3 regions of the Kitasatospora sp. NPDC096128 genome follow, and region 1 is predicted to be linked to each of the others. Evidence: predicted binding sites of a transcription regulator. Region 1 holds the regulator's gene; each other region holds the start of a gene.
The links. The regulator HrcA, encoded in region 1, represses chaperone genes, less so after heat shock. The targets are predictions, from matches to a motif close to TTNGCACTCNGNNNNNCNGAGTGCNAA.
Positions count from the first base shown of each region.

Region 2: the regulator HrcA is predicted to act here: its motif matches at 5,656-5,682, upstream of groL (chaperonin GroEL).
Region 3: the regulator HrcA is predicted to act here: its motif matches at 8,803-8,829, upstream of ABTY61_RS13465 (FmdB family zinc ribbon protein).

Region 1 is NZ_JBEOSP010000011.1:52,364-62,724, reverse strand. Features, by position in the region: gene ABTY61_RS14935 (AMP-dependent synthetase/ligase) at 1-1,664, shown strand, start outside; gene hemW (radical SAM family heme chaperone HemW) at 1,722-2,951, shown strand; gene ABTY61_RS14925 (Uma2 family endonuclease) at 2,992-3,549, shown strand; gene ABTY61_RS14920 (DUF3097 domain-containing protein) at 3,540-4,373, opposite strand; gene pspAB (PspA-associated protein PspAB) at 4,398-4,982, opposite strand; gene htpX (zinc metalloprotease HtpX) at 5,012-5,932, opposite strand; gene hrcA (heat-inducible transcriptional repressor HrcA) at 6,200-7,234, shown strand; gene dnaJ (molecular chaperone DnaJ) at 7,310-8,449, shown strand; gene ABTY61_RS14895 (16S rRNA (uracil(1498)-N(3))-methyltransferase) at 8,531-9,280, shown strand; gene ABTY61_RS14890 (hypothetical protein) at 9,363-9,530, shown strand; gene ABTY61_RS14885 (RDD family protein) at 9,573-10,361, shown strand, end outside.
Region 2 is NZ_JBEOSP010000009.1:714-11,074, forward strand. Features, by position in the region: gene otsB (trehalose-phosphatase) at 1-365, shown strand, start outside; gene ABTY61_RS12450 (alpha,alpha-trehalose-phosphate synthase (UDP-forming)) at 352-1,818, opposite strand; gene ABTY61_RS12455 (glucosyl-3-phosphoglycerate synthase) at 1,857-2,867, opposite strand; SAM riboswitch class I at 3,011-3,146, shown strand; gene thrC (threonine synthase) at 3,164-4,444, shown strand; gene ABTY61_RS12465 (MoaD/ThiS family protein) at 4,470-4,748, shown strand; gene ABTY61_RS12470 (cold-shock protein) at 5,302-5,505, shown strand; gene groL (chaperonin GroEL) at 5,839-7,461, shown strand; gene ABTY61_RS12480 (DUF8819 family protein) at 7,592-7,948, shown strand; gene ABTY61_RS12485 (HD domain-containing protein) at 7,945-8,577, opposite strand; gene ABTY61_RS12490 (PadR family transcriptional regulator) at 8,642-9,025, shown strand; gene ABTY61_RS12495 (hypothetical protein) at 9,022-9,981, shown strand; gene ABTY61_RS12500 (copper homeostasis protein CutC) at 10,091-10,361, shown strand, end outside.
Region 3 is NZ_JBEOSP010000009.1:205,777-216,137, reverse strand. Features, by position in the region: gene galU (UTP--glucose-1-phosphate uridylyltransferase GalU) at 1-771, opposite strand, end outside; gene ABTY61_RS13490 (GGDEF domain-containing protein) at 823-1,731, opposite strand; gene ABTY61_RS13485 (5-formyltetrahydrofolate cyclo-ligase) at 1,792-2,367, shown strand; gene ABTY61_RS13480 (penicillin acylase family protein) at 2,475-5,195, opposite strand; gene ABTY61_RS13475 (potassium/proton antiporter) at 5,556-7,040, shown strand; gene ABTY61_RS13470 (MFS transporter) at 7,338-8,714, shown strand; gene ABTY61_RS13465 (FmdB family zinc ribbon protein) at 8,841-9,185, shown strand; gene ABTY61_RS13460 (hypothetical protein) at 9,433-9,705, shown strand; gene mscL (large conductance mechanosensitive channel protein MscL) at 9,736-10,152, shown strand; gene ABTY61_RS13450 (hypothetical protein) at 10,162-10,361, opposite strand, start outside.

The DNA of each region.
Region 1 (10,361 bases):
TGGCCTCCTCCACCCGGGTCGAGTGGATCCTCACCGACCTCGGCGCCATGTGCGCGGGCGCCGCCATCACCACCGTCTACCCGAGCACCAACGCCGACGAGACGGCCTTCATCCTCTCCAACTCCGGCTCCCGGGCCATGTTCGCCGAGAACGCCGCCCAGCTGGCCAAGGCCGTCGAGCACATCGACGAGCTGCCCGAGCTGCGCACCGTGATCCTCTTCGACGCCCCCGCCGAGGCTCCCCAGCCGGAGACGCTCCAGACGGCGGGGCTGGACCTGATCACCCTCGCCGAGCTGGAGCGCCGCGGCACCGAGTACCTGGAGCAGCACCCGGACGCGGTCGAGAAGGCCGTGGCCGGGCTCGACAAGGAGCAGCTGGCCACCCTCATCTACACCTCCGGCACCACCGGCCGCCCCAAGGGCGTACGCCTGGTGCACGACTGCTGGGCGTACGAGGGCAAGGCCCAGGAGGCCAGCGGCCTGCTCGGCCCCGACGACGTCCAGTTCATGTGGCTGCCGCTGTCGCACGTCTTCGGCAAGACGCTGATCTCCGGCCAGATCGCCACCGGCCACGTGATGGCCGTGGACGGCCGGGTCGACCGGATCATCCACAACCTGCCGGTCATCCGGCCGACCACCATGGCCTCGGCGCCGCGCATCTTCGAGAAGGTCTACAACGGCATCGCCGGCCGGGCCCGGGCCGAGGGCGGCGCCAAGTACAAGATCTTCCTGTGGGCCGCCAAGGTCGCCCGCGAGCACGCCCGGGTCGTCCAGGAGAGCCGGATCGCCACCGGCACCGGGACCGCCCCGCTGGGCCTGCGGCTGCAGCACGCGCTGGCCGACAGGCTGGTGTACGCGAAGATCCGCGCCGCCTTCGGCGGCCGGCTGCGCGGCGCCGTCTCCGGCAGCGCCGCCCTCGCCCCCGAGATCGGCTACTTCTTCCTCGGTGCCGGGGTGCCGATCCTGGAGGGCTACGGGCTGAGCGAGACCAGCGCCGGCTCCTGCGTCAACCGCAAGGAGGACGTCCGGATCGGCACGGTCGGCCGCCCGCTGCCCGGCACCGAGGTGCGGATCGCCGAGGACGGCGAGATCCTGCTGCGCGGCCCCGGCGTCATGCGCGGCTACCACAACCTGCCGGAGAAGACCGCCGAGGTGCTGGAGCCGGACGGCTGGTTCCACACCGAGGACATCGGCGAGCTCGGCCCCGACGGCTTCCTGCGGATCACCGACCGCAAGAAGGACCTGTTCAAGACCTCCGGCGGCAAGTACGTGGCGCCCAGCGAGGTCGAGGGCAAGTTCAAGGCGGTCTGCCCGTTCGTCAGCAACATCCTGGTGATCGGCAACGGCCGAAACTACTGCACCGCGCTGATCGGCCTGGACGAGGCGGTGCTGATGCCGTGGGCCGCCGAGCGCGGCCTGGCCGGCAAGAGCTACGCCGAGCTGGCCGCCGACCCGGCCGTGCACCAGCTGATCGAGGGCTTCGTCAAGCGGGTCAACGCCGACCTCCAGCGCTGGCAGACGATCAAGAAGTTCCACCTGCTGCCGCGCGACCTCGACATCGAGCACGGCGAGCTCACCCCGAGCCTGAAGATCAAGCGCCCGGTGGTCGAGCGGACCTACGCCGACGCGGTGGCCGCCATGTACGCGGGCGCCAACGAGGCCTGAGCCGCCCCCTCCCGTACGGCTCACCGGTTCGGGTGAGTCGTACGGGACAATGGGGTCATGCCCTCCGCACTCCCCGACGGCGAACCGGTGCCGTCCGACGGTTCCCTGCCCGCGCACGCCCTGACCGGGCTGGGCGACCGGCCGTTCGGCTTCTACCTGCACGTGCCGTACTGCGCCAGCCGCTGCGGCTACTGCGACTTCAACACCTACACCGCCACCGAACTGCGCTCCTCCGGGGCGGTCGCCTCGCAGGAGACCTACGCGGACAACGTGGTCGCCGAGATCCGGCACGCCCGGAAGGTCCTCGGCGACGTCGACCTGCCCGTGCGGACGGTGTTCCTCGGCGGCGGCACCCCCACCCTGCTGCCCGCCCGCGACCTGGTGAAGATGCTCGCCGCGCTGCGCGAGGAGTTCGGGCTCGCCCCGGACGCCGAGGTGACCACCGAGGCCAACCCGGAGTCCGTCGACCCGGCGTACCTCGCCGAGCTGCGCGAGGGCGGCTACAACCGGATCTCCTTCGGCATGCAGAGCGCCCGCCCGCACGTCCTGCGGCTGCTCGACCGCCACCACACCCCCGGCCGCCCCGAGGCCTGCGTGGCCGAGGCCCGCACGGCCGGCTTCGAGCACGTCAACCTCGACCTGATCTACGGCACCCCCGGCGAGTCCGACGACGACTGGCGGGCCTCCCTCGACGCCGCGATCGGCGCCGGGCCCGACCACGTCTCCGCGTACTCCCTGATCGTCGAGGACGGCACCAAGCTGGCCGCCCGGGTCAAGCGCGGCGAACTGCCGATGATCGACGACGACGTGCACGCCGACCGCTACCTCATCGCCGAACGGGCGCTCAGCGCGGCCGGGTACTCCTGGTACGAGGTCTCCAACTGGGCCACCACCCCCGAGGGCCGCTGCCGCCACAACGAGCTCTACTGGACCGGCGCCGACTGGTGGGGCGCCGGCCCCGGCGCCCACAGCCACGTCGGCGGCGTCCGCTGGTGGAACGCCAAACACCCCGCCGCCTACGCCCAGGCCCTCGCCGAGGGCCGCACCCCGGCCCTTGGCCGCGAGGTCCTGTCGGACGAGGACCGCCGGGTCGAGCGCATCCTGCTGGAACTGCGCCTGGCCGACGGCATCCCCCTCGACCTCCTCGCCGAGGCGGGCCGCAGGGCCGCCGCCAAGGCCCTCGCCGACGGCCTGCTCGCCGAGGAGTCCTACCGGCAGGGCCGCGCCACCCTGACCCTCCAGGGCCGCCTGCTGGCCGACGCCGTCGTGCGTGACCTGGTGGACTGATTGTCGTTAACGTGGTGTCAGCCGTCGGAGGGAGCGGGCGATGACCGCCGTCGATGACCGGATGACAGGGATCTTCGAGAACCTGGAGGTCCCTGAAGGCTTCAAGGCCGAGCTCATCAGGGGCGAAATCGTGATGACGGCCGGGCCGGACATGGTCCACAACATCATTGTCGAAGCCATTCGGGACCAGCTTCCCCGGGCGAGGTGGCACCGCTTGACCACACAGGACATCGATCTTCCCGGCTTGACGAGCGAGCCCCAACCGGACCTGGTCGTGTTCGAGCGGGACACCACTGAGGGTCATGGGCGCCTGGTCCCTGCACCTCTTCTCACCCTGGTGGTCGAGGTGGTGTCGAAGACCAGTGTGCTGCGTGATTACCAGACCAAGCGCGAGCTGTACGCCGAAGGGCGGATCCCGGCGTACCTTGTCGTCGATCCGATCAAGGCCGTCTGTGTGCTGCTGACCGAGCCGAGCCCGGCAGCTTCCTCGGGGCTGCCGGACTACGTCCTTCAGCGGACCACCAAGTTCGGTGAGCAGATTCCGCTCGACCTGCTGGGCGTCACGCTCGACACCTCGGAGTTCCGGACCTACTCCTGACCCGGAAGGGCCGTGAAGTCGATCAACTCCTCCACCTTCGCCAGGAGTTCGGGCTCCAGGTCCCGGTAGCTGTCCACCTTCGACAGGATCCGCTTCCAGGCCGCCGGGGTGTCCACCGGCCAGCCGAGGCGGCGGCAGGTGCCCTCCTTCCAGTCCTCGCCCCGGGGGACGGCGGGCCAGCCCGCGATGCCGACGGAGGAGGGCTTCACGGCCTGCCAGATGTCGATGTAGGGGTGGCCGACGACCAGCACGGACTCGCCGGTGACCTGCGCGGCGATGCGGTGTTCCTTCGTCCCCGGGAGCAGGTGGTCGACCAGGACGCCGAGGCGGCGGCCGGGGCCGGGGGCGAAGTCGGCGACGATCGCGGGGAGGTCGTCGATGCCCTGGAGGTACTCGACGACGACGCCCTCGATGCGCAGGTCGTCGCCCCAGACCCGCTCGACCAGCTCGGCGTCGTGCCGGCCCTCGACGTAGATGCGGGACTCCCGGGCGACCCGGGCGCGGGCGCCGGGGACGGCGAGGGAGCCCGAGGCGGTGCGGGCGGGGGTGCGGGGCGCGGCGGGGGCGCTCGGGCGCACCAGGGTGACGGCCTTGCCCTCCAGCAGGAAGCCGCGCGGCACCAGCGGGAAGACCCGCTGCTTGCCGAACCGGTCCTCCAGGGTGACGGTGAACCCCTCCGCGGTCTTCTCGCACCGCACCACCGCCCCGCAGTAGCCGGTGGCGGCCTCCTCGACCACCAGGTCCCGCTCGGCCGGCACCTCGGGTGCCGGCTCCTGCTTCTTCCACGGCGGGGTGAGGTCGGGTCCGTACTGGTGGCTGCGCATGGGGGCGATTTTACGGACGGGGCGTCAGAGGCCCGGCGCGCCCCAGACCGGGAACCAGCGGCTGAGGTCCTTCTCCAGCCGCAGGTCGTTCCCCAGCGTCGCGTTGACCTGGAGCTCCAGCGGGCTGTTGCGCCGTTCGCCGCCGCCGGGCATCGGGGCGAAGGGATAGAAGGTGCCGCGCTTGTAGAGGTAGACCAGGGCCAGCGACTGGCCCTGCGCGTTGCGGAAGCCGACCAGGGAGCAGAGCAGCTGGGGGCCGAAGCCGTTCGCCTCCAGCTCGCTGTTGACCGCGTGCAGGTCGTTGACCAGTTCCGGGAGTTCCTCGGGGGTGTGCCGGGTGAGCAGCCAGGAGTAGCCGTAGTCGTCCTTGGAGGCCTCCACCGGGACGCCGCCGCGTTCGGTGTCGGCGTCCAGCAGGGCCCGGACCTGCTGTTCGACCTGGACGAAGGCCGCGCCCTCGACGGCCGCGAAGCAGACCGAGCCGAGCCCGGTGGGGAGGAACCCGGCCGCGGCCTCCAGGGTGAGCGCGGCGGACGGCACGCCGAACAGCTGGTCGAGGTCGGGCTTGACGGGCTTGGTGCGGCCGAACAGGGCGTCCAGGAATCCCACGGCGGTCCTTTCGCGAACGGGAAGGAGGGTCAGCGGCCGAGCTGCTCGGAGATCTTCGCCAGCTGGGCCAGCCGCTTCTCCAGCGTCGGGTGGGTGGAGAGCAGCTGGGAGGCGGTCTCCTTGGCGCTCAGCGCGGGGGCGAAGTAGAAGGCGTTGTAGGGCTGGGACTTGCGCAGGTCCTCGGTGGGGATGGCCGCGATCTGCCCGGTGACCTTGGTGAGGGCCGAGGCGAGGGCGCTGGGTCGGCCGGTGAGCTGGGCGGCGGCCCGGTCGGCGGCCAGTTCGCGGTAGCGGGACAGCAGCCGGGTGAGCAGGAAGCTGATCGCGTAGACGACGATCGACACCAGCGGGATGATCAGCGCGGCGATGGCCGCGTTCTGGTCGTTGCTGTTGCGGTTGCCGCCCATGAACCCGCCGTACACGGCGATCCGGGTCATGGCCCCGGCGAGCACGCCGAGGAAGCCGGCGATGGTCATCACCGCGACGTCCCGGTGGGCGACGTGCGACAGCTCGTGCGCCAGGACGCCCTCCAGTTCCTCCGGTTCGAGCCGGCGCAGCAGACCGGTGGTGACGCACACCACGGCGTTCTGCGGGTTGCGGCCGGTGGCGAAGGCGTTGGGCATGTCGTTGTCGGCGACCGCCACGCGGGGCTTGGGCATGTCGGCCAGCGCGCAGAGCCGGTCGATGGTGCCGTGCAGCTGGGGGTACTGCTCCTCGGTCACCTGGTGGGCGCCCATGGCCCGCTCGGTGATCTTGTCGCTGAACCAGAACTGGGCCACGAACAGCCCGCCGGAGATCAGCACGATCAGCGGCCAGGCCCCGCGCAGCAGCGCGATCAGCAGGCCCGTGAAACCGACGTACAGCAGCCCGATCACGAACATCGTCCCGATCATGCGGCCGGTCAGGCCGCGGTCGGGCGCGAAACGGGTGTGCTGGCCCGAGCTCGACATTGCTTGCTCCTCCGTTCGCCGTCGCTTCCGATGCTGCCACCCGGACGGCCCCGGGGCACCACCCGCGCACAGGGAGTGTCGTGGCGGCCGTCCGGAACTGCGGGCAGGATCACCCCGGCCGGGCCGTTCCTGCGGTAGGACCCGGGCCGTACACTGGCAGGTACGGTTCTGGCACTCGCGTGTGCAGAGTGCCAGGGTCGGGGCCCTTTCCGGAGTGGCTCGCAGCATCACAGACGGACAACGTGCGAAGACGGAGGTGCGTGCCCCATGGCCGGAGAGGTCCGCCAGCTGGACGACCGCAAGCTCGCCGTGCTGCGCGCGATCGTCCAGGACTACGTGGGCACCGAGGAGCCGGTCGGCTCCAAGGCCCTGGTGGAGCGGCACAACCTCGGGGTGTCCCCGGCGACGGTGCGCAACGACATGGCGGCGCTGGAGGAGGAGGGGTACATCCACCAGCCGCACACCAGCGCCGGGCGGATCCCCACCGACAAGGGCTACCGGCTGTTCGTCGACAAGCTCGCCGAGATCAAGCCGATGAGCTCCCCGGAGCGCCGGGCGATCCGGCACTTCCTGGACGGCGCCGTCGACCTGGACGACGTGGTCACCCGCACGGTGCGGCTGCTCGCCCAGCTGACCCGCCAGGTCGCCGTGGTGCAGTACCCCTCGCTGACCCGCTCCACCGTCCGGCACATCGAGCTGGTGGCGCTGGCCCCGGCCAAGGTGATGCTGGTGCTGATCACCAACACCGGCCGGGTCGAGCAGCGGATGGTCGACTGCCCGGGCACGGTCGGCGAGACGGTCCTGGCGGACCTGCGCGCGCGGATCAACGCGCGGGCGGCCGGCCAGCGGCTGCCGGACGTCCCGGGGCTGCTGGAGGAACTCCCGGGGGCCTTCGAGCAGGCCGACCGGCCGACCGTCAGTACGGTCCTGGCGACGTTGTTCGAGGCGCTCGCCGAGCAGAACGAGGAGCGGATCATGCTGGCCGGCACGGCCAACCTGACCCGCTTCGGGCACGACTTCCCGCTCACCATCCAGCCGGTGCTGGAGGCCCTGGAGGAGCAGGTCGTCCTGCTCCGCCTCCTGGGTGAGACCACGGACGCCGCGATGACGGTCCGGATCGGGCGGGAGAACGCGTACGAAGGGCTGAATTCCACCTCGGTCGTCTCGGTCGGCTACGGTTCGGGCGACGAGAGCGTGGCCAAACTCGGTGTGATCGGCCCGACCCGGATGGACTACCCCGGCACAATGGGGGCGGTGCGAGCGGTGGCACGGTACGTGGGCCAGATCCTGGCCGAGTCGTAGCAAGCAGACCGCCGCCGGAAAACCCGGCGGCGGTGTCCAGTCGCACTACTACAGGCGGAACAAGCGGAGCATTTGGTGGCCACGGACTACTACGCGGTACTCGGCGTCCGACGGGATGCGGGGCAGGACGAGATCAAGAAGGCGTTCCGGCGCCTGGCACGCGAACTGCACCCGGACGTCAACCCGGACCCGAAGACGCAGGAGCGGTTCAAGGAGATCAACGCCGCCTACGAGGTGCTCTCCGACCCGCAGAAGCGCCAGGTCTACGACCTCGGCGGGGACCCGCTGTCGCCCGGCGGCGGTGGCGCGGGCGGCTTCGGCGCCGGCGCGGCGGGCTTCGGCTTCTCCGACATCATGGACGCCTTCTTCGGCGCCGCGGCCGGCCAGCGCGGCCCGCGCTCGCGCACCCGCCGCGGCCAGGACGCCATGATCCGGCTGGAGATCACCCTGGAGGAGGCCGCCTTCGGCACCACCAAGGAACTCCAGGTCGACACGGCCGTCACCTGCACCACCTGCAGCGGCGAGGGCGCGGCCCCCGGCACCTCCGCGCAGACCTGCGACATGTGCCGCGGCAAGGGCGAGGTGTCCCAGGTCACCCGCTCGTTCCTGGGCCAGGTCATGACCTCCCGCCCGTGCCCGCAGTGCCAGGGCTTCGGCACCGTCGTGCCGACCCCGTGCCCCGAGTGCGCCGGCGACGGCCGGGTGCGGGCCCGCCGCACCCTGACCGTCAAGATCCCGGCCGGCGTGGACAACGGCACCCGGATCCAGCTGGCCGGCGAGGGCGAGGTCGGCCCCGGCGGCGGCCCGGCCGGCGACCTGTACGTCGAGATCGCCGAGACCACCCACACCGTCTTCCAGCGGCGCGGGGACGACCTGCACTGCACCGTCACCATCCCGATGACGGCCGCCTCGCTCGGCACCCAGGTGCCGCTGCAGACCCTGGACGGGCTGGAGGAGGTCGACATCCGGCCCGGCACCCAGTCCGGCCAGTCGATCCCGCTGCACGGCCGGGGCATCACCCACCTGCGCGGGGGCGGCCGTGGCGACCTGATAGTGCACGTCGAGGTGCAGACGCCGACCAAGCTCGACGCCGAGCAGGAGGAGCTGCTGCGCCGGCTCGCCGTACTGCGCGGCGAGGAGCGGCCGTCCGGCCAGTTCGCGCCGGGCCAGCAGGGCCTGTTCTCGCGCCTGAAGGACGCCTTCAACGGCCGGTAGCCGTCAAGGAGGGGGTGCCGGGTCCTCCCCGGCACCCCCTTCGCGTTTCCCCGAGTCCCACTCCTCCGGAGGTTCCCCGCCATGACCGCGCCCGTCTTCGTCGTCGAGACCGAGCGGATCGCCACCGCCGCGCCCGGGGCCGTGCTGCGGCTCGACGGGCCGGAGGGGCGGCACGCGGCGGCGGTGAAGCGGCTGGCGGCCGGCGAGGCGGTCACCCTGGCGGACGGGCTGGGGCTCGGCGTGGACGGCACGGTCGCCGCGGTGCTCGGCAAGGACGCGATCGAGGTCACGGTGGACGCGGTGCGGCGTGAGCCCGAGCCCGCGCCGCGGATCGTGGTCGTCCAGGCGCTGCCCAAGGGCGACCGCGGCGAACTGGCCGTGGAGACCATGACCGAGGTCGGCGTGGACGTGGTGGTCCCCTGGGCCGCCTCCCGGTGCATCACCCAGTGGAAGGGCGAGCGCGGCGCCAAGGCGCTCGCCAAGTGGCGGGCCACCGCCCGGGAGGCGGGCAAGCAGTCCCGTCGGCTGCGCTTCCCCGAGGTGCGCGAGTTGGCGACCACCCGGCAGCTGGCGCCACTGCTGGCGGGGGCCGCGCTCGCCGCCGTGCTGCACGAGGAGGGCGCCGAGCCGCTGGCGCAGGCCGCGCTGCCCGCCGGCGGGGACATCGTGCTGGTGGTCGGACCGGAGGGCGGGGTCTCCCCGGAGGAGCTGGCCGCCTTCGCCGGGGCGGGCGCCAAGCCGTACCGGCTGGGCCCGTCGGTGCTGCGCACCTCGACCGCCGGGGTGGCGGCGGGGGCGCTGCTGCTGGGGCGCACCGGCCGCTGGTCGTAGCGCCCGGCCGGGGCCCCGCGCGCCCGCCCGGAGTCTGCGGAAAACGGGGCGGATCGTACCCGTGGCTGCCTACGCTGACGGCGTGACGGACGCCCTGAGCACCTCCGCGGGCGCCTGTCTGCGCCACCCCCGTCTGCACGGTGACCTGGTCGCCTTCGTCACCGAGGACGACCTGTGGCTCGCCCCGCTGGACGGCGGCGCGGCCGCCCGCCCGCCCCGGGGCCTGGGTAGGATGCGGGGCTGTTCTTGATCGCGATCTTGATCTGATCGACAGCTCACGGGGGAGCACACCATGGCACAGGGCTATCCGCCGCCGCAGTTCCCGCAGAACGGCCCCGGGCCGCAGCCGTACGGGCCCGGGCCGCAGCCGTACGGGCAGGGGCCGTACGGCCAGCCGCCGCAGCAGTACGGGCAGCAGCAGCCCCCGTACGGCCGGCAGCAACAGCCGTACGGGCAAGCGCAACAGCCCTACGCCCAGCCGCCGCGGGCCTTCGGCCAGCCCGGTCCGTACGGCTCCAACCCGTACCCGTCGCACGGGCAGCCCGCCCCGCAGCCCCAGCCCCACGGGCAGTACCCGCAGGCTTCGCAGCCCGCGCTGCCGCCGTGCCCTCCGGAGGCGTCCGGGTTCCGGCGCTTCCTGGCGATCGTGCTGGACCTCGGCCTCTCCCTCGGCCTCGGTTTCGCCGCGGCCGCCGCCTCCGACGTCGCCGCCGGCCGCACCCAGCCCGTCGCGGCCGCCGCCGGTCACGCCGTCCAGCACCACAGCGGCGGCCCGGTGGTGCCGTTCTGGGCGGCGTTCCTGGGCGTCGGCCTGCTCGCCTCGTTCCTCAACCAGGTGGTGTTCGCCCGGCTGACCGGCTTCAGCGTGGGCAAGGGGATCCTGGCGATGCGGGTGGTGCGCCGCAAGCGGGTGATGCGCCCGAACACCTGGCGGCTCACCCGGCGCTGGCTGCTGGGCTTCGTCTTCCTGGCGGTGGTCCTCATCTCCGATGACTTCGAGCTGTCCGAGGGGGATGTCGTCGGCATGCGCTCGGTGCGCTGGAAGCACCTCCAGGAGTACCAGCAGGCGGTCGGGCGGCTC
Region 2 (10,361 bases), on a different contig from region 1:
TGGAGCTGTTGCGCGGGCCGGTCGGGGAGTTGGCGGCGGAGCACGGGCTGGTGGTGGAGCCCGGGAGGCTGGTGCTGGAGCTGCGGCCGCCGGGGGTGGACAAGGGGGCGGCGCTGACGGGGTTCCTGCGGGAGCGCGGGGCGCGGGCCGTGCTGTACGCGGGGGACGACCTGGGGGACGTCGCGGCCTTCGCGGCGGTCGAGAAGCTGCGGGGGGAGGGACTCGCGGGCGTGCTCGTGTGCAGCGGCGCGGTGGGGGACGCGCCGGTGCGGGAGCTGGCCGAGCGGGCGGATCTGGTGGTCGACGGGCCCGAGGGCGTGGTGGAGCTGTTGGCGGATCTGGGGGAGGTCCTTACAGGGCGTTGAGCTGGTCGAGGAACCACTGCTGCGGGGGGAGGGCGGTGGCCGCGGCGGCGAGGCGCTTGGTGCGGTCGGCGCGTTCCCCGCGGCTCATGGTGAGGCCGGTGTGCAGGGCCTCGGCGGTGGCGATGACGTCGTACGGGTTGACGGTGAGGGCGTCGTCGCCGAGTTCGGCGTGGGCGCCGGCCTCGCGGGAGAGGACGAGGGCGCAGCCGTGGTCGGAGACCACGGGGACTTCCTTGGCGACCAGGTTCATGCCGTCCCGGATCGGGTTGACGAGGGCCACGTCGGCGAGGCGGTAGGCGGCGAGGCTGCGCGGGAAGTCGTCGTTGACGTGCAGGATCAGGGGCTGCCAGGTGGGGGTGGCGAATTCGGCGCTGATGGCGGCGGCGAGGTCCTGGACCGCGGCGGTGTAGGCGCGGTACTCGGCGAGGTCGGTGCGGGACGGGTAGGCGAAGGCGATGTGGACCACCCGGTCGTGCCACTCGGGGCGGGTGCGGAGCAGGTGCCGGTAGGCCTGGAGGCCGCGGACGATGTTCTTGCTCAGCTCGGTGCGGTCGACCCGGACGATGGTGCGGCGGTCGCCGACGGCGGCCCGGAGGGCGGCGAGGCGTTCGTCGACGTCGGGGCGGTGGGCGCGTTCGCGCAGGAAGTCGGCGTCGGCCCCGAGGGCGTGGACGCCGAGGTGGGTGGTGCGGCCGTCGTGCGTGACGGTGAGGGCGGTGGGGTCGAAGGCGGCGCCGAGGAGGTCTTCGCAGCAGGCGGCGAAGGCGCGGGCCCAGCGTTCGGTGAGGAAGCCGGCCCGGTCGGCGCCGAGGATGCCGGTCAGGACGGCCCGGGCGACGTCGTCGGGGAGCAGCCGGTAGTACTCGGGCGGGGCCCACGGGGTGTGGGAGAAGTGGCCGATCCGCAGGTCGGGGCGGGCCGCGCGGAGCAGGGCCGGGGTCAGGGACAGGTGGTAGTCCTGGACCAGGACGGCGGCTCCCGGGGCTGCTTCGGCGGCCAGGGCGGCCGAGAAGGCGGCGTTGTAGGCCTGGTAGGCGGCCCATTCGGTGCGGAAGCCGGCGTCGAAGGAGGGCGCGGTGGGGGTCGCGTAGAGCAGGTGGTGGACGAACCAGAGGGTGGAGTTGGCGACGCCGTTGTAGGCGCGGGCGAAGGTCTCCGGGTCGATGTCGAGCATTCGTACGGCCTGGCCGCCGACCTCGTGCCCGGCGAGGTCGAGGCGGCCGTCGGGGGCTTCCCGGGCGGCTCTGCGGTCGGCGTCGCCCAGTGCGGCGCAGACCCAGACGGCGTTGGGGTCGTCGATCGCGGACAGGCCGGAGACCAGGCCTCCGCCGCCGCGGCGCAGGGTCAGGGTGCCGTCGTCGGCGGTGCTGAAGGACACCGGTCCCCGGTTGGAGGCCACCAGGACGGGGGCGGTTCCGGTCGCACTCGAACGTTCGGTCGTGAGATCGCCCATGGTTGGGATGTTGCCGGGGGGTCGGGGTGGCAAACCCCTCAGCGGTGGGTGGAGTACTCGGGGACGGTGTGCATCGGGGGGCGTTCCAGGGCCGTCACGGGGTGGGTGTGGGCGGTGAAGATGGGGGTCCCGCCGGCCGGGGTGCGGGTGAACTGGGTGAGGTGGGGGTGGACGAGGTCGGCGGAGGCCTTGAGGCGGTGGGTGCGGTCGAGGCGTTCGAGGGCGGTGCGGTAGATGGTGGCGGCCATCCGGCCGAGGGCCTGGCCGTCCTGGTGGCGGTGGTGCCGGACGCCGACGTCGACCTGGGCCAGGGCGTCCAGGCCGACCAGGTCCAGGGCGTCGACCAGCAGGCCGAGTTCGACGCCGTAGCCGGTGGGGAAGGGCAGCCGTTCGAGCAGTGAGCGGCGGGCCGCGTACTCGCCGCCGAGGGGCTGGACGAAGCCGGCGAGTTCCGGCCAGTGGAGGTTGAGCAGGGGGCGGGCGACGAGTTCGGTGACCCGGCCGCCGCCGGCCGGGACGACCGCGCCGCTCTCCGTCTCCAGGGGGCGGTCGTACATGGCCTTGACCAGGTGGATGTCGGGTTCGGTGAGCAGCGGGCCGACGATGCCGGAGACGAAGGCCGGGTCGAACTCGCGCAGGTCGGCGTCGACGAAGCAGACGATGTCGCCGTGGGTGACCAGCAGCGAGCGCCAGAGCACCTCGCCCTTGCCGGGGACGGCGGGCAGCCGGGGGAGGATCCGGTCGCGGTGTTCCACCCGGGCGCCGGCTGCGGCGGCGACGGCGGCGGTGGCGTCGGTGGAGCCGGAGTCGACCACGACGAGTTCGTCGACCAGCGGGATCCGGTCCATGAGCTCACGCCGGACGGTGCGGACGATGTCGCCGACGGTGGCCTCCTCGTCGAGGGCGGGGAGGACCACGCTGACCGTCTGGCGGGTGCGCCGCTTGGCGGCGAGGAGGGCGTCGACCGGCCGTTCGGCCGCGCTCCACGAGCGGCGGTGGAGCCAGGACGCCGCCTGCGGGAGAAGTGCGGGGGTCGGTTCGGCGGGCACGGTGACTCTCCTCGGCGGGATCGGTGGAACGGGCCATCTCGCTTGGCGGACGGTCCCTTTCGGGGTGGACGCCTTCGGATACAGTCTTCGTACAGCGGTCGGACCTTTGCACGCCGGGGTCGCCGCTGAACCATAACTTCACATGCTCATCCAGAGGGACTGAGGGAACGGCCCGTTGACGTCCCGGCAACCTTCTCGCTCGGCTGTCGTCGACAGGCCCCGGCGGGACAGGTGCCAATTCCGGCCTGTGGCGCGACCGCGCCGCGGGGAAGATGAGGAGAGAGGCCTCCGCCATCATGGCTATCGACATCGCCGCACCTGTTTCGGTCGACCTCGGCCCCGCCGCCGCCCTGTCCTGTCGGGAGTGCGGAACCCGCTTTCCGCTCGGCCCCAGCTTCGCCTGCCTGGAGTGCTTCGGGCCGCTGGAGATCGCCTACGAGTTCGGCAGCGAGCGCGCCGAGGAGCTGCGCAAGCGGATCGAGTCCGGTCCCGCGTCCATCTGGCGGTACGCGCCGCTGCTGCCGGTGCCGGCCGACGTCGCGTCGAAGCCGAACCTCAACCCCGGGTGGACCCCGCTGGTGAAGGCGGACAACCTGGGCCGTGAGCTCGGTTTCACCGCGCAGCTGCACGTCAAGGACGACTCGGGGAACCCGACGCACTCGTTCAAGGACCGGGTGGTGGCCTGCGCGATCGAGGCGGCCCGGGCGTTCGGGTACACCACGCTGTCCTGCTCCTCGACCGGCAACCTGGCCGGCGCGGTGGGTGCGGCGGCGGCCCGGGCCGGGTTCCGCTCCTGCGTGTTCATCCCGCACGACCTGGAGCAGGGCAAGGTCGTGATGGCCGGGGTGTACGGCGGCGAGCTGGTCGGCATCGAGGGCAACTACGACGACGTGAACCGGTTCTGCTCGGAGCTGATCGGGGACCCGGCCGGCGAGGGCTGGGGCTTCGTCAACGTCAACCTGCGGCCGTACTACGGCGAGGGCTCCAAGACGCTGGCGTACGAGATCTGCGAGCAGCTCGGCTGGCGGCTGCCGGAGCAGATCGTCATCCCGATCGCCTCGGGCTCGCAGCTGACGAAGATCGACAAGGGGCTGCAGGAGCTGATCAAGCTGGGGCTGGTGGAGGACCGGCCGTACCGGATCTTCGGCGCCCAGGCGGAGGGCTGCTCGCCGGTGTCGGCGGCGTTCAAGGCCGGCCGTGACGTGATCAAGCCGGTCAAGCCGGACACCATCGCCAAGTCGCTGGCGATCGGCAACCCGGCGGACGGCCCGTACGTGCTGGACATCGCCCGCCGGACGGGCGGCGCGGTGGAGGACGTGACGGACGCGGAGGTCGTGGCGGCGATCCGGCTGCTGGCCCGGACCGAGGGGATCTTCGCCGAGACCGCGGGCGGGGTGACCGTCGGGGTGCTGAAGAAGCTGGTCGAGTCCGGCCGGCTGGACCCGTCCAAGGAGACCGTCGCGATCAACACCGGGGACGGCCTCAAGACGCTGGACGCCGTCTCCGAGGCGGGCATGACCGCCGTCATCCGCCCGACGCTGGACTCCTTCCACGCCGCCGGCCTCGCGTCCGCCTGAACCACCCACCCCCGCTAGGAGAGCCATGAGCGCCAACGTCCGCATCCCCACCATCCTGCGCACCTACACCGGCGGCGCGGCCGAGGTGACCGCCGAGGGGGCCACCCTGGCCGAGGTGATCGCCGACCTGGAGCAGAACCACGCCGGCATCGCGGCCCGGATCCTGGACGACACCGGCAAGCTGCGCCGCTTCGTCAACGTGTACGTGAACGACGACGACGTGCGGTTCGCCGAGGGTCTGGCGACCGAGATCAAGGACGGCGCCGGCATCTCGATCATTCCGGCGGTGGCCGGCGGCTGCTGAGCCGTCCGGTCCGCTTCCCGGCCGCCCGCACGTACGGAGACTGGAATTCCGTACGCGTGGGCGGCCGCTTGCATTTCGGCGGGAATATTTCAGGGTCAAGTCGGAGTAGAGTGTGGCTCTGCTGGGAACAGGGTTCCTCTTCCGGCGCACGGGGTGCTTCACCGGAGGTCGTCCGGCTGCTCGGACCGGTTGCGGGCCGGGGCCGTGAAACATGTCAGGCAGATGTCAGAATTCCTGCGGGCATTTGGGTAATTCGTCCGCTATGCCCGGCGCGGAATGCCGAGTTTCTTCCGGTTTGTTCGCTCTTGTCTCTTGACGGGCCTAGGGAATTCCCGGCGGTTGACCCTGTTGCAGAGGGCGTCGATCCGGATACATTCAGCGGCGGTCGACGTAATCAGCCGCTCACGGAAGCCGTCCGGCACCCCCGTTGCGGAGGATTGCGGCGTGCACGGCTGCGCCCAGGGGGGGTTCCCCGGGCCGGCCTTCAAAACCAGACCCGGGCCCGCGACCTGCGGGACCGTGAAGGGCCAGCACAGCACTAGGGGAGTTCGGAATGGCTCAGGGCACCGTCAAGTGGTTCAACGCGGAGAAGGGCTACGGCTTCATCGCGGTCGACGGTGGTGCGGACGTCTTCGTCCACTACAGCGCGATCCAGATGGACGGCTACCGCACCCTCGAGGAGGGCCAGCGGGTCGAGTTCGAGATCTCCCAGGGACAGAAGGGCCCGCAGGCGGACATGGTCCGCGCGGCGGTCTGACCCCTTCCGGACCCAGGAGCTCGGCGCGGCCCACGGCTGGTGACCACTCGCTTCTCGACGGGCCCGTACGACACGCGTCGTACGGGCCCGTCGGCGTTCCCGGGGCGGGCCGGGCGGGGGCGGACGGCGGCTCGCGGGTTGGCTATTGGGCTTGCACTCGACCACCCGGAGTGCTAATCATTGGCGTTAGCACTCACAGTGTGAGAGTGACAGCGGACCGGGTCGGTGAGGCCCCCGGGAGCGGCAGGGGAATGGACCTCCGCACACCAGGGCCGTCCGTCGCGGGCACCCCTTGGTCCGAGCAGTCGACCGTGTCCCGGAGGACCACTTCTGATGGCCAAGATCATCGCCTTTGATGAGGAAGCTCGCCGCGGCCTTGAGCGTGGCATGAACCAGCTCGCCGACGCAGTGAAGGTCACGCTCGGCCCCAAGGGTCGCAACGTCGTGCTGGAGAAGAAGTGGGGCGCCCCCACGATCACCAACGACGGTGTCTCCATCGCCAAGGAGATCGAGCTCGAGGACCCGTACGAGAAGATCGGCGCGGAGCTCGTCAAGGAGGTCGCCAAGAAGACGGACGACGTCGCGGGCGACGGCACCACCACCGCCACCGTGCTCGCCCAGGCCCTGGTTCGCGAGGGTCTGCGCAACGTCGCCGCCGGCGCCAACCCGATGGCCCTGAAGCGCGGCATCGAGAAGGCCGTCGCCGCCGTCTCGGACCAGCTGCTGGCCCAGGCCAAGGACGTGGAGACCAAGGAGCAGATCGCCTCCACCGCCTCCATCTCCGCCGCTGACACCCAGATCGGCGAGCTCATCGCCGAGGCCATGGACAAGGTCGGCAAGGAAGGCGTCATCACCGTCGAGGAGAGCAACACCTTCGGTCTGGAGCTCGAGCTCACCGAGGGCATGCGCTTCGACAAGGGCTACATCTCCGCCTACTTCGCCACCGACCTGGAGCGCATGGAGGCGACGTTCGAGGACCCGTACATCCTCATCGCCAACTCCAAGATCGGCTCGGTCAAGGACCTGCTCCCGCTGCTGGAGAAGGTCATGCAGAGCGGCAAGCCGCTCGTCATCATCGCCGAGGACGTCGAGGGCGAGGCCCTGTCGACCCTGGTCGTGAACAAGATCCGCGGCACCTTCAAGTCCGTCGCCGTCAAGGCCCCGGGCTTCGGCGACCGCCGCAAGGCCATGCTCGGCGACATCGCCATCCTCACCGGTGGCACCGTGATCTCCGAGGAGGTCGGCCTCAAGCTGGAGAACGCCGGCATCGACCTGCTGGGCACCGCCCGCAAGGTGGTCATCACCAAGGACGAGACCACCATCGTCGACGGTGGCGGCGACAGCGACCAGGTCGCCGGCCGTGTGAACCAGATCCGTGCCGAGATCGAGAACAGCGACTCGGACTACGACCGCGAGAAGCTCCAGGAGCGCCTCGCCAAGCTGGCCGGCGGCGTGGCCGTCATCAAGGCCGGTGCGGCCACCGAGGTGGAGCTCAAGGAGCGCAAGCACCGCATCGAGGACGCCGTCCGCAACGCCAAGGCCGCCGTCGAGGAGGGCATCGTCGCCGGTGGTGGCGTCGCGCTGCTGCAGGCCGGTGTCGCCTTCGACAAGCTGGAGCTGGACGGCGACGAGGCCACCGGTGCCAACATCGTCAAGGTCGCGCTGGAGGCCCCGATCAAGCAGATCGCGACCAACGCCGGCCTCGAGGGTGGCGTCGTGGTGGAGAAGGTGCGCAACCTCCCCGCCGGTCACGGCCTGAACGCCGCCACCAACGAGTACGTCGACCTGGTCGCCGCGGGCATCATCGACCCGGCCAAGGTCACCCGCTCCGCGCTGCAGAACGCCGCCTCCATCGCGGCGCTGTTCCTCACCACCGAGGCCGTCATCGCCGACAAGCCGGAGAAGGCCGCCGCGGCCGCCGGCGGCGGCATGCCGGGCGGTGACATGGACTTCTGATCCTGATCGGACTCCGATCGGATCGGCTGATCCTCGTCCGCGTGGGCGGTTCCCTTCGGGGGGCCGCCCACGCGGCGTTTCGGCGCCGGGGCCGTTTTGAACCGGTGGGCGGGCCGCGGAGAATGGACGGATGGCTTCCGACGACATCGAGACCGCCCTGCACAACGCCCGGGCCCTGATCCTGGCCGACCTCACCGCGCGGGACGTGGCGGACGCCGCCGTCGTCTCGTTGGTGGAGCAGGCCGTCACCCACCGGCGGTGGTGGCTGGAGCAGTGGCCGGACGGCACCGACTACGTGCTCGGGCTGGTCGCCCAGGACGTCCAGGACGCGCTGCTGGAGGCGTACGGGCGGTGGCCGCTGTGCAGCGCCTGCGCGGCCGACGGGGACCCGCACGCGCTCGGCGTGGAGCCCGAGCTGGGGCCGGAGCCGCACTGGGTGTGCGGCAAGCAGGGGGCCGTGGTGGCGCCGGTGGGGGAGCTGGACTAGTCCTCCAGCGCCCGGAGTTCGGCGGCGAGGTTGGTGCGGGCGGCCGCGGCGAGGCGGCCGTGGGCGGCGGGGGTGCGGTAGAGCGCCGGGAGTGCCAGGAGGTGGCGCAGGACGGCGGCCCGGCCGGTGCGGAAGTCCGGTTCGGGGACGAAGGCGTACTCCTCCCGGACGGCGGTCGCGTACGCCGCGTAGGCCTCGGGGGCGCCGCCGAGGACGGCGAGGTCCGCGTCGCAGAGCACCTCGCCGTCGCGGTCGCCGGGGGCCGGGTCGTGGGCGACGGTGAGCAGGACCAGGCGTTCGACCTCGGCGACGCGCCCGGCGGGCAGGCCGGCGGCGGTCAGCGCGCGGACGGCGAGGGCGGCGCTGCGCTCCTCGTTCTCGGTGCGGTCGGGGCGGTACACGGCGTCGTGGAACCAGGCGGCGAGCCGGACGGTGTCGGGGTCGGCGGCGTGCCCGGCGAGCTCGTCGACGTGGCGCAGGACCGCGCGCAGGTGCTCGGTGGTGTGGTAGCGGCGGTCCGGAGCCGACCAGCGGCGCAGCAGCTCCCGGCCGTACGGGTCGGGGTCGTCGGTGGCGCCGCAGCGGTGCAGCAGGGCGGTCCAGGCGGTGAGCAGGTCCTCGGTCGGCATGGGGCACATTGTGGCGGGTCGGTCCGGTGGACGGGATGTGCCGTTCAACGATATATGTAGGTGTATGACAGAACGCTCCATGCAGGAGCCGACGCTGCTGCTGCTCACCGCGCTGGCGGACGCCCCGAGGCACGGCTACGCGCTCATCCAGGAGATCGCCGCGATCTCGGACGGCCGGGTCAAGATGCGCACCGGCACGCTCTACGGCGCGCTCGACCGGCTGCTGACCCAGGGCCTGATCGAGGTGGCCGCCGAGGAGGTCGTGGACGGCCGGGCCCGGCGCAGCTACGCGCTGACCGACGTCGGCCGAGCCGCCCTGGCCGCCGAGGCCGGGCGCCTGCGGGCGGTCGCCACCGAGGCCGAGCGCCGGCTGACGAAGATCCGGTCGATGCTGCCGGGGAACACCGGGTCCCAGGGGCGGCCCGCCGCGGGGGGAGGACTCTCATGACCGTGCCGGTGATCGGTCCGACCTCCTCGGGGCTGCTGCGGGCCGCGCTGCAGCTCTACCCGGCGCGGTACCGCCGTGAGCGCGGCGAGGAGCTGGCCGAGGTGTTCGCCGACACGACGGCCGAGGGCGGCCGCGCCGCGGTCGCCCGGGAGGTGCTCGGCCTGGCGGTGTACGGGCTGCGGGTGCGGCTCGGGCTGACCGGCGGGTCGGCGGCCGGACGGCTGCTCGCGCTGGTGGCGCCGATGATCGCCGGTGCGGTGGTCGGGGCGACCATGGCGCCCTGGGCGGCCACCCTGGAGCGGACCACCAGGTGGCTCGCCTGGGACGACTCGGTCGGGAACCACCTCCGGGCCTTCGCCCCGCCGGTGGCCGCGCTGCTGCTCGGGGTGGCGGCCCTGCTGGGGCGGTGGACGGCCGTCCGGGTCACCGCGCTGCTGCTGGGCGCCGTCGGACTGTACGACCTGGGCCGGGCCGTCTGGCGGCCGGACGTCTTCGACGTCTGGTGGGTCGGCTACATCGGGATGGCCGCGCTGCCGTTCGTGGCGGCCGCGCTGCTGCTGGTCGCCGCGCCGGCCGACCTGCTGCCCCGGCCGAACCTGCGGACCGCCGGACTGGTGCTGGTCTCGGCGGTCGTCGGCGGGCTGCTCCAGGCGGTCCAGGGCTGGGACGACGCGACCTTCCCGCTGGGCCTCCATTGGTTCGTGGTGATGCTGATCGCCCCGCTGCTGCTGACCCTCGCCGGGCTGCGCGGGCGGATGGGGCCGGCCGGGGTCGGGCTCGCGATGCTGGTGCTGACCGGGCCCGGCAGCGTCTTCAACATCTGGCGGGAGTCCCGTGGGATCTCGCACCTGCTGCCGGTGGCGGTGCCGGTGCTGGCCCTGCTGGTGCTGGTGGCGGTGGCGGAGCGCCGGTTCGGGCGGCGGGAGGCCGTCGGGGTGGTGCCCGGACGGGTGTGACGGCCGGCCCGGCCCGGCGCGGCGCAGCCGGATCGGGGGTGCCGCACCGGGGTGCCGGGCCGGGGGTGCGGTCTCGCCGGGGGCGGGCGGATGTGGCAGGCTGTCTGATATGTCTAGACCAATTTTCGAAGTCATCGCGCTGACGCCCCAGGACGCCCAGGCTGCCGAGTCCGGCGGCGCCGACCGGCTCGAACTGGTCACCGACATGGCCGCCGACGGACTCACCCCCTCCGTCGAGGACTTCGCCCGGATCCGGGCCGCCGTCGGCATCCCGCTGCGCGTCATGCTCCGGATCCGGGACGGCTTCGCCCCCGGCGACCTGGACGAGCTGTGCGCCCGCGCCGTCGCGCTGCGGGCCGAGGGCGCCGAGGAGTTCGTGC
Region 3 (10,361 bases), on a different contig from region 1:
GTGCACCTGGCCGCCGGCCTCGGCGTCGCGGGTGGTCAGCTCGCGCAGGGCGTCGGTGAGCTGGATCTCGCCGCCGCGGCCGGGCGGGGTCTCGCGCAGCACGTCGAAGACCAGCGGGTCGAGGACGTAGCGGCCGATGACGGCGTAGTTGGAGGGGGCCTCGCCCGGCTCGGGCTTCTCGACCAGGTCGGTCACCTGGAAGACGTCCTCGCCGAAGCCGTTGGCCTTGACGGCCGCGCAGCCGTAGAGGTGGATCTGGGAGGGGTCGACCTCCATGAGGGCGACGACCGAGCCGCCGAGTTCCTGCTGCACCTCGATCATGCGGGAGAGCAGCGGGTCGCGCGGGTCGATCAGGTCGTCGCCGAGCAGGACGGCGAAGGGCTGGCCGGCGACGTGCTGCTCCGCGACGGAGACGGCGTGGCCGAGGCCCTTCGGGTCGCCCTGGCGGACGTAGTGCATGTTGGCCAGCTCGACGGACTCGCGGACCCGGCGCAGGCGGTCCTCGTCGCCCTTGCGGACGAGGAGCTCCTCCAGCTCGTAGGCGCGGTCGAAGTGGTCCTCCAGCGCGCGCTTGTTGCGGCCGGTGACCATCAGTATGTCGGAGAGGCCGGCGGCGGAGGCCTCCTCGACGACGTACTGGATGGCCGGCTTGTCGACGACGGGCAGCATCTCCTTCGGGGTGGCCTTGGTCGCCGGGAGGAAGCGGGTGCCCAGTCCGGCCGCGGGTACCACGGCCTTGGTTACCGGAATTCGGGAGGTGGTCGTCGTCATGCGTTTACCTTACTCAGGCACGTTTTCGCCTGGCCGAGCGCGCACGGACGGCTAGGACAGCACGTCCCGGGGCACGGCCACGGTGGCAGGCGTATGGGAAGCGACCGGCTGGGGAAGGGGGTCCCCTCCGGTACAGGCCGACAGACTACCCGGCTTTCCCGAACGGTCACGTTCGGCAGTCGGCGCCCGCTGCGGCACGGAACCGGGCTGTTCACGGGGCCCGGCGGCGGGCTGTCCGGGGCGCGGCGCGATCCGCCAGCAGTCGCCGCCGGACGCCCTGGCGGCGGCCAGCGCCCCGTCGGCGGAGCGCAGCAGGACGGCCGCGTGGGTGCCGTCCTCGGGGAGCACCGCGATGCCGACGGCGGCGGTCAGGCCGTTGCCCGCGGCCGGGCGGGGCGCCCGGGTGCCGGAGGACCAGTCGAGCAGCAGGTGCCGGCGGACCGACCAGACCAGCCGCTCGGCGACCTGCACGGCGCCCTCGGCGCCGGTGTCCGGCAGCACCACCAGGAACTCCTCGCCGCCGTAGCGGCCCAGGGTGTCGGCGCGGCGGATCTCCATCGCGAGCCGCTGGGCGAGGTCGCGCAGTACCGCGTTGCCGCGGGCGCGGCCGTGCTCGGCGAGGACCGCGTCGAAGCCGGCGATCTCCAGCAGCAGGACGGCCAGCGGGCGCGGGCCGTCGGCCTGGTCGGTGTGCTCGGCGCGGCGGGACCGTTCGATCTCCCGGTCCAGGGTGAGCTGCAGGTGGCGGTAGTTCCAGACGCCGGTGAGCGGGTCGCAGGAGGCGGTGCGCTCCAGTTCGGCGCAGCGCTCCTCCAGTTCGGCGATCCGGCCGGTCAGCCGCTCCCGGTCGGCGGCGGCCCCGGCCCGTTCCCGGCGCACCCGCAGGCCGAGCGCGGTGGCGCCGGCCAGTGCGGGGGCGCTCAGCGCGGCCAGGGCCTGGACCAGCAACGGGGTGGACATCGGGGCGCCCTTTCGCGTGTCAGGCTCTGCGCGTCACGGTTTTCGGACGTGGAGGATCCGGTGCACAACGAGAAGAGCGACCTGAGGTCACGGCTGTTGACGCGGCGCCGCGCACTCACCGCCGAGGGGCGCGCGGAGGCGGCTCTCGCGCTGGCCGGACACGCCTGGGAGCTGGCCGCGCCCGGCAGCACGGTGGCCGCGTACGTCTCGGTGGGCGCGGAGCCCGGGACGCGGCCGCTGCTGGATGCGCTGCGGGAGAGCGGCGTCCGGGTGCTGCTGCCGGTGCTGCTGCCGGACAACGACCTGGACTGGGCCGAGTACGCGGGGCCCGGGGGCCTGGCGGCGGCCGGGCGCGGGCTGCTGGAGCCGGTCGGGCCGCGGCTCGGGCCGGAGGCCGTCACGGGGGCCTCGGTGGTGCTGCTGCCGGGCCTGGCGGTGGACCGGGGCGGGCTGCGGCTGGGCCGCGGCGGCGGCAGCTACGACCGGGTGCTGGCCCGGCTGGAGCGGGCCGGGGCGCGGCCGGTGCTGGCGGTGCTGCTGTACGAGCACGAGCTGCTGGAGCGGGTGCCGGCCGAGCCGCACGACCTGCCGGTGGACCTGGCGGTCACCCCCTCGGGGGTGCGGGCGCTCGGCTGAGGGCGCGACGGCCGCGACGGCGGTCGGACGGAACGGCGGCGGACGGAACGGCGGCGGCCCCGCTCTCCCCAGGAGGAGGGCGGGGCCGCTCGGGCTCGGGCCAGGCGTCAGCCGGTGGTGAGCACCAGCTTGTGCTTGGTGGCCTTCTCGACCGCGTCCGGCGTGTAGGCCCAGGTCAGCAGCTTGCCCTTGAGCCAGAGGTCGGTCTGGTCGTTGTAGTTCTGGTGGAAGGCGTGGCCGGAGGCGCCGCCGACGTTGACCCAGCGCGAGGAGTCCAGGTCGTTCAGGTCGACCACCATCCGCATCGACGGGATCCAGTCCACCTGGTAGCCCGCCGCCGCGTTCCAGCCCGCCGCGTCGACCGCCGCCGAGCCGCCGGAGAGGCGGTACGGGCCGCGGTTGAGCAGCTTGTGGACGACGCCGGAGGCGATCGAGGAGTCGTCGGTGCCGAGGGTCTGCTCGCGCAGCTCCAGCTTGTGCAGACGGCCCCAGCTCCAGGTGGAGATGTCCTTGCCGAGCTGCGAGGTCAGGTCCTGCCGGGCGTTCTTCATCGCCTCCTTGAGCAGGTTGTCCAGGCCCTTCTGCTCCTTGTGGTCGGAGTCGATGTACGTCCACCACGAGCTGTCGGGCTTGTCCAGCTGGGTGCGCACGACCTCGGTCCACCGGTCGCCGCCGTCCGGCTGGGCCTTGCCGGGGTCACGGGTGCCGCACTGGGTGACGATCTTGGTGGAGCTGTCCGGCTTGGTCGGGTCGTCCTGCTGGCGCACCAGCAGGCAGCTGTCCTTGGCCCGGATGTCGACCGGGAACTTCTGGCCGAAGGCCAGGCCGAGCAGGTTGCGCCAGACGCCGTTGTAGTAGGCGGCGGCGGCCGAGTCGGCGTCCTGGTGGAAGTTCCAGTCCTTCAGCAGGTCCTGGGCCTCGCGCACGTAGGGGTCGTCGATCTGCTGCTTGAGCAGCAGCGGGACGAGCGTCTTGGCCATGATGCTGGTGTTGTCCAGCTGCAGGGTCTGCATGTCGTCCGGCGAGATCTTGCCGTTGTTCTTGAGCAGGCCCTCGATCTGGTCGGTGATCTCCTTGGCCCGGGTGCCGTACTCCCAGTCCTTGGTGAGGGTGTACTTGTAGCTCGGGTCCACCACGGCCTGGTTGGCGGTGACGATGTAGCCGACCGCCGGGTTGAAGCTGTACGGCAGGGCGGTGAAGGGGACCGGGTCCGGCTTCCACTGGTAGGAGGAGTCCCAGCCCGGGGCGGGCATGGAGCCGTCGCCCTTGCCGCGCACCGGGATGACGCCCGGGGCCTGGTAGCCGATGTTCTTGGCGTCGGCGTAGATCAGGTTCTGCGCGGGGACGGCGAAGTCCTTGGCGGCGGCCCGGAAGTCGTCCCAGTTGCGGGCCTTGTCCAGCTCGAAGACGGCGTCCATGGTCTTGCCCGGGCTGAGCGCCGTCCACTGCAGGGCGACGCCGTAGCCGCCGGTGCCGCGGTCGGGGGCGGAGCTGCCGTTGGGGGCGTACTTGCCGACGTTCTGCTGCTCGGTGCTCTGGTCGGAGATGAGCGGGGCGCCGGTCCGGGTGGTGCGGACGGTGATGGTGCGGTCCTCGCCGCCGGCGACCTTGATGGTCTCCTTGCGGAGGTCGAACTTCTCGTCCTTGCCGTCCACCTGGTAGGTGTCCGGGCCGGTGACCTTCTCCAGGTAGAGGTCGGTGACGTCGGCGCCGAGGTTGGTGAAGCCCCAGGCGATGTCCTTGTTGTGGCCGATCACCACGCCCGGCATGCCGGCGAAGGTGAAGCCGGAGACGTCGAACTGGCAGGCCGGCGAGGCGGTCCGGCAGTGCAGGCCCATCTGGTACCAGACCGAGGGCAGGCCGGGGCCGAGGTGCGGGTCGTTGGCCAGCAGCGGCTTTCCGGTGGTGGTGTGCGAGCCCGCGACCACCCAGGAGTTGGAACCGATGCCCTGGCCGGGGCGGCCGAGCAGCTGCGGCATCGCGTCGATCCGGTCGGTGAGGCCCTGCAGCAGCGCCTTGGTGGTGGCCGCGCCCTGGGCGGTGCCGCCGCCGGGGGTGGTACCGGGCTGGGACGAGCCGTCGGCCGGACGGTAGGCGTCCCCGTTCACGGTGCCGGTCTTCACGATCGTGCCGTTGCGGGAGTACGGGTAGTCCGGGTACAGCTCGGCGATCTTGTCCGGGCCGAAGTCCTGGGCCAGCAGCGAGCGGTCGATCTCCTCCTGGAGGTTCCCGGAGAGGTTCCAGGCCATCGCCTTGAGCCAGGCCACCGAGTCGACCGGGTTCCACTGCTCGGGCTTGTAGCCGCTGTTGACCACGCCGAGCAGGGCGTACTCCAGCGAGGCCTTCTCCCCGCCGGGGTGCTCGCGGAGCCAGGCGTTCACGCCGTCCGAGTAGGCCTGGAGGTACTTCTTGGCCTCCGGCGAGAGCTTGGTGTCGTACTCCTTCTGCGCCACCTGCCGCCAGCCCATGGTGCGGATGAAGGCGTCGGTGTCGACCTGGCTGTCGCCGAACATCTCGGAGAGCCGGCCCGCGGTGATGTGCCGCCGGACGTCCATCTCCCAGAAGCGGTCCTGGGCCTGGACGTAGCCCTGGGCGCGGAACATGTCTTCGCTGGTGTCCGCGTACAGCTGCGGGATGCCGTTGGCGTCCCGCTTGACGTCGACCGGCGCGCTCAGGCCCGCCACCTTGACCGTGCCGTCCACCTCCGGGAAGGAGGCGCGGACCGCGGTGACCCCGCGGTAGCCGCCGTAGCCGACGCCGGCCACCAGCAGCACGACCAGCATCATCACGATCAGACGGGCGCGCCGGAACTTCTTCGAGCGGGGCATCTGGGTCCTTGCGGTCCTGACTTCGGGGCGGGCGGGCGTGTCCAGGGCCGGGGGCCGTGACAGGGCACCACATTAGGCCGAGTCCGGCGACCGGCGTGCACGGGGGACGCTCCGGGCGGGATCGGAGGAGGTCAACGAGCGGCCGGGAAGGGGCTGGTGGGCCCACCTGGCGGCGATGAAACTAAAGATATGGCAAAATGTTAGACTGAGTAACGATCCGCAAGAGGAGCATTGACGGCTTCTTAACGGGTCGTACACCCAGCAACACCTGACACCCCGCACCACCCGACTTCCAGCACCGCCTGACAGCCAGCACCACCTGACACCCCGCCCGCCCATGCCTGCCCGAGGTGCCACTGCGTGAACGTCGCCCACCTGAACCAGCTCCTGCTCGAAGCCTCCGTGATCCTGCTCTTCGCAGTGGTCGCCGTCCGGTTCTCGACCCGATCAGGACTGCCCAGTCTGCTGATCTACCTCGGGATCGGCGTGGCACTGGGCCAGAACGGGATCGGCGTCACCTTCAACAACGCCGAACTGACCCAGGTGCTCGGCTACGCGGCCCTCGTCGTGATCCTGGCCGAGGGCGGCCTCAAGACCAGCTGGCGCGAGGTCAAGCCGGCGATGCCGGCGGCCACCGTGCTGGCCACCGTCGGCGTCGGCGTCAGCGTCTTCGTCACCGCCGCCGGCGCCCACTGGCTGGTCGGCCTGGACTGGCGCACCTCGCTACTGCTCGGCGCGATCGTCTCCTCCACCGACGCGGCGGCCGTCTTCTCGGTGCTGCGGATGGTCCCGCTGCCGCACCGGCTCACCGGTCTGCTGGAGGCCGAGTCCGGCTTCAACGACGCGCCCGTGGTCATCCTGGTCGTCGCCTTCGCCTCGACCGGCGAGCTGGACTCCTGGTACGTGCTGCTCGGCACCATCGCCGCCGAACTGGCGATCGGCGCGGCGGTCGGCCTGGCCGTCGGCAGGCTCGGCGCCTTCGCGGTCAAGCACGTCGCCCTGCCCTCCTCCGGCCTGTACCCGATCGCCGTGGTCGCCCTGACCGTGCTCGCCTACGCCGGCGGCGCACTGCTGCACGGCTCCGGCTTCCTCGCCGTCTACATCAGCGCGGTGATCCTCGGGAACTCCAAGCTGCCGCACGGACCGGCCGTCCGCGGCTTCGCCGACGGACTCGCCTGGATCGGGCAGATCGGCATGTTCGTGCTGCTCGGGCTGCTCGCCGCGCCCGAGAGCATGGGCGACGCGGTGGTCCCCGCACTGGTGATCGGCGGGGTGCTGGTCTTCCTGGCCCGGCCGCTGTCCGTGGTGCTCACGCTCACCCCGTTCAAGGTGCCCGTCCGCGAGCAGGCGCTGCTGAGCTGGGCCGGGCTGCGCGGGGCGGTGCCGATCGTGCTCGCCACCATCCCGGTGGTCTCCGGCGCGCACCGGGCCGAGGACGTGTTCAACATCGTCTTCATCCTGGTCGTCGTCTTCACCCTGCTCCAGGGGCCGACCCTGCCCTGGATGGCCAAGCGGCTGCGGATCGGCGAGGGTGCGATGGGCCAGGACCTCGACATCGAGTCCGCGCCGTTGGAGAAGCTGCACGGACACCTGCTGTCGGTCACGCTCTCGCCGGCCTCGCGGATGTCCGGCGTGGAGATCAGCGAACTGCGGCTGCCCAAGGGGGCGGCGGTCACCCTGGTCGTGCGGGACGGCAGCTCCTTCGTGCCGGACAAGGCGACGATGCTGCGCGGCGGGGACGAGCTGCTGGTGGTCACCACGGACGAGGTCGGCGAGGCGGCGGAGCGGCGCCTGCGGGCCGTGGACAAGGGCGGCAAGCTGGCGGGGTGGCTCAACGGGCGGTGAGGGCGCCGGGGCCGGCCGAGCGGGTCTGGGGTGACGGGGGCGTTGTGGGTGGTCTGGCGGCATCTACGCGCGTAACTGTATGCTGGTGGGACCACGCCGTATAACTACCGCAAGACCACCCCCAGCATCTGCCTGAAGCAGAGTTGGCGCGACCGCTCGGCGGCCGCGGTCCGGCCCGGCCCATCAGGCCCGGCCGGCCCGGTATCTACCCCGGTCGACGCGCGAGAGGACGACTCTCGGCGCCGTCGGGGCCACCCCATGCCCTGCCGCGCTACCAGGCAGCAGGAAGGACCGACCGTGACGGCCCGCCGAACGGTCGAGATCACCGCGGACACCACGTCGCCCACCGCGGACAGCACCCCGAACAACGCGACCGCCGACGCCGCGGCACCGGCCAAGGTCGGGTACGGCGCACTGCTGCGCACGCCCGGCGCCTGGACCTTCCTGTCCCCCGCCTTCATCGCGCGACTGCCCTACGCGATGCTCAGCATGGGCATCCTGCTCCTCGTCAAGGACACCCACGGCTCCTACGGCACCGCGGGCACCGTCACGGCCATCGCCGCCGTCGCCCAGGCCCTGATCGGCCCGCAGACCGGACGGCTCGCCGACCGGTACGGGCAGGCCGCCGTCCTCGTCCCGACCGTCGTGGTGCACGCGGCCTCGGTCGGCCTGCTGATCGCACTGGCGCTCGGCCACGCGCCGGCCTGGAGCCTGTTCCTGGCCGCCGTCCCGGCCGGCGCGAGCGTCCCGCAGATCGGCGCGATGGTCCGGGCCCGCTGGATCGCCACGATCGGCGCCGAGGGCGCGTCCGCCTCCTCGGCGGCCAAGGTGAGCACCGCCTTCGCCTTCGAGTCCGTGACGGACGAGTTCACCTTCGTCATCGGCCCGATCCTGGCCGCCAACATCGCCACCTCGGTGAACCCGGCCACCGCCCTGGTCGTCGAGGCCGCGCTGACCTTCGTCGGCGGCCTGGCCTTCGCCGCCCAGCGCCGCACCGCACCCACCCGGATCACCCCCCGGCCCGGCGCGCGACGCGCCTCCGCGCTGGCCTCCCCCGGCGTCCGGCTGCTGGCCGGGGTGATCCTCGGGGTCGGCGCCGTGTTCGGCGGGATGCAGGTCTCGGTGAACGCCTTCGCCGACTCGGTCGGCCAGCACGACGCGGCCGGCACCGTGTACGGGATCTTCGCCGGCGGCTCGATGGTCGCGGGTGTGCTCTACGGCGTCATCGCCTGGCGGCGGGCCGTCGAGCAGCGGATGGTCATCAGCTACGCGCTGCTGGTGGCGGGCTGCTCCACCCTGTGGGCGATGCCCAACCTGGTCACGCTCTCGATCGCCGGGCTGGTCTGCGGCCTGGCCATCGCGCCGACCCTGATCAGCGGCTACACCCTGGTCGAGACCCTGGTCGAGGACGGGGCCAAGACCGAGGCGTTCACCTGGCTGACCGGCGCCATCGGCCTGGGCCTGGCGATCGGCTCGATGGTGGCCGGGCGGCTGATCGACGGCCACGGGCCGTCCGCCGGATTCCTGGTGCCGGCCGTCGGCGCCGGACTGGGGCTGATCGCGCTGGTGTCGATGCGGCACCTGCTGGTGGCCCGGGGCGGGGCGAGCCGTGTGGTGGCCTCGTCGGCCGACCGCGGCGGCGCGGCGCAGCTCGTCGGTGCCGCGAAGGGCTGAGCGCGCGGTCGGCGGTGATTCGGTACCGGCTCATCTCACACCGGATTCGCTGGACTGATCCAACGGAATACCGCATCATTGACCATCGTTAGCACTCATCAGGCGAGAGTGCCAGGAGGAAGACAAGTGCCCACGTACCAGTACCAGTGCACCGAGTGCGGCAACGGCCTGGAGGCGGTGCAGAAGTTCACCGACGAGGCGCTGACCACGTGCCCCGACTGCCAGGGACGGCTCCGCAAGGTCTTCTCGGCCGTGGGCGTCGTGTTCAAGGGCTCGGGCTTCTACCGGACCGACAGCCGCTCGTCCTCCAGCAGCTCGGTGGGCGCGGGTTCGTCCGCCGGCTCCTCGACGTCGTCTTCGTCGGCGTCCTCGGGTTCGGGTTCGTCCGGTTCTTCGAGCTCTTCCGGCTCCTCGGCCGGCTCGTCGAGCTCCACGAGCTCGTCCAGCAGCCCGGCTCCGGCCGCCGGCTGACCTCGGTTTCACGGGAAGGCCCGTCGGCCCCGCTTCGCGCGGGGCGGCGGGCCTTTTCGCATGCCGTGGCGGGCCCTTTTTCACGCACCGCCGTCAACTTCCGGGATTGGAATAGCTCGTACGGGTGTACGAAGTTATCCACAGGGGCGGGTTTTCCACAGGCTGTGGGAATCGGTTTCCGGGCTGCCGCCGGAGCGCGCATGGTGGGGACACCGAGCAAGACCCGACCGAGTCCGGAGGTGTCCCGATGACCGCCATGAGCCTGTCCGTCCCCCTGCCCGCGCCCACCGTGCCGCCCCGCCGGGAGGTGCCCAGCTTCCCGCCGATCCGGCGCGGCTGCGGCGGGTGGCACCGCTGGCGCCGGGCCGTCCGGCGGCGGGGCGGGGTGCCCGCGCTGGTACTGCTCGCGGTGGCCTCGGCGCTCGCGTCCGGGCCCGCACGGGCCGGTCTGCCGCCGCCCCCGAGCGGCACGGTGGGCCGTCCGGGTTGTCAATCAGGGCTCCCGGAGGATCACCCGTAACCCGGCGACGACTTCGTCGTTCGAGGCGGCATGAAAGGCTTCAAGGAATTCCTGCTGCGTGGAAATGTCGTCGAACTCGCCGTCGCCGTGGTCATCGGCGCGGCCTTCACCAACATCATCAACGCCTTCGTCAAGGGCGTGATCAATCCGATCGTCGGCGTGTTCGGGACGAAGGACCTGGCGTCCTACAGTTCCTGCCTCAAGGGGCCCTGCGAGGTGAGCGCCACCGGTGAGGTCACGTCCGGGATCCTCATCCTGTGGGGGTCGGTGCTCAGCGCCGTCCTGCAGTTCCTGATCACGGCGGCCGTCGTCTACTTCGTGCTCATCGTGCCGATGAACCGGATGGCGGCCAAGCGCAAGAGCGCCGCCGAGGTGGCGGCCGAGGCCGAGGCCAAGGAGGTCCTCCTGCTGACCGAGATCCGCGACGCGCTCGTCGCGGCGCGTTAGGGCACGCTCTCAGTCCCCGTGGTGCGGCGGGCGCTGGCTCAGGTACCAGTCCAGCCCCCGCCCACCGCTGGCACCCGCCCCGGGGCGGTCGCCCCAGCCGGCGTCGGTGTCGTCCCGGGACTGCTGGTCCAGCGGGTCACGGAAGACCAGGCGGGCCTTGGCGGGGGCGCTGGTGGAGGTGGAGGTGGAGGAAGGGCTGGAGGAGGGAG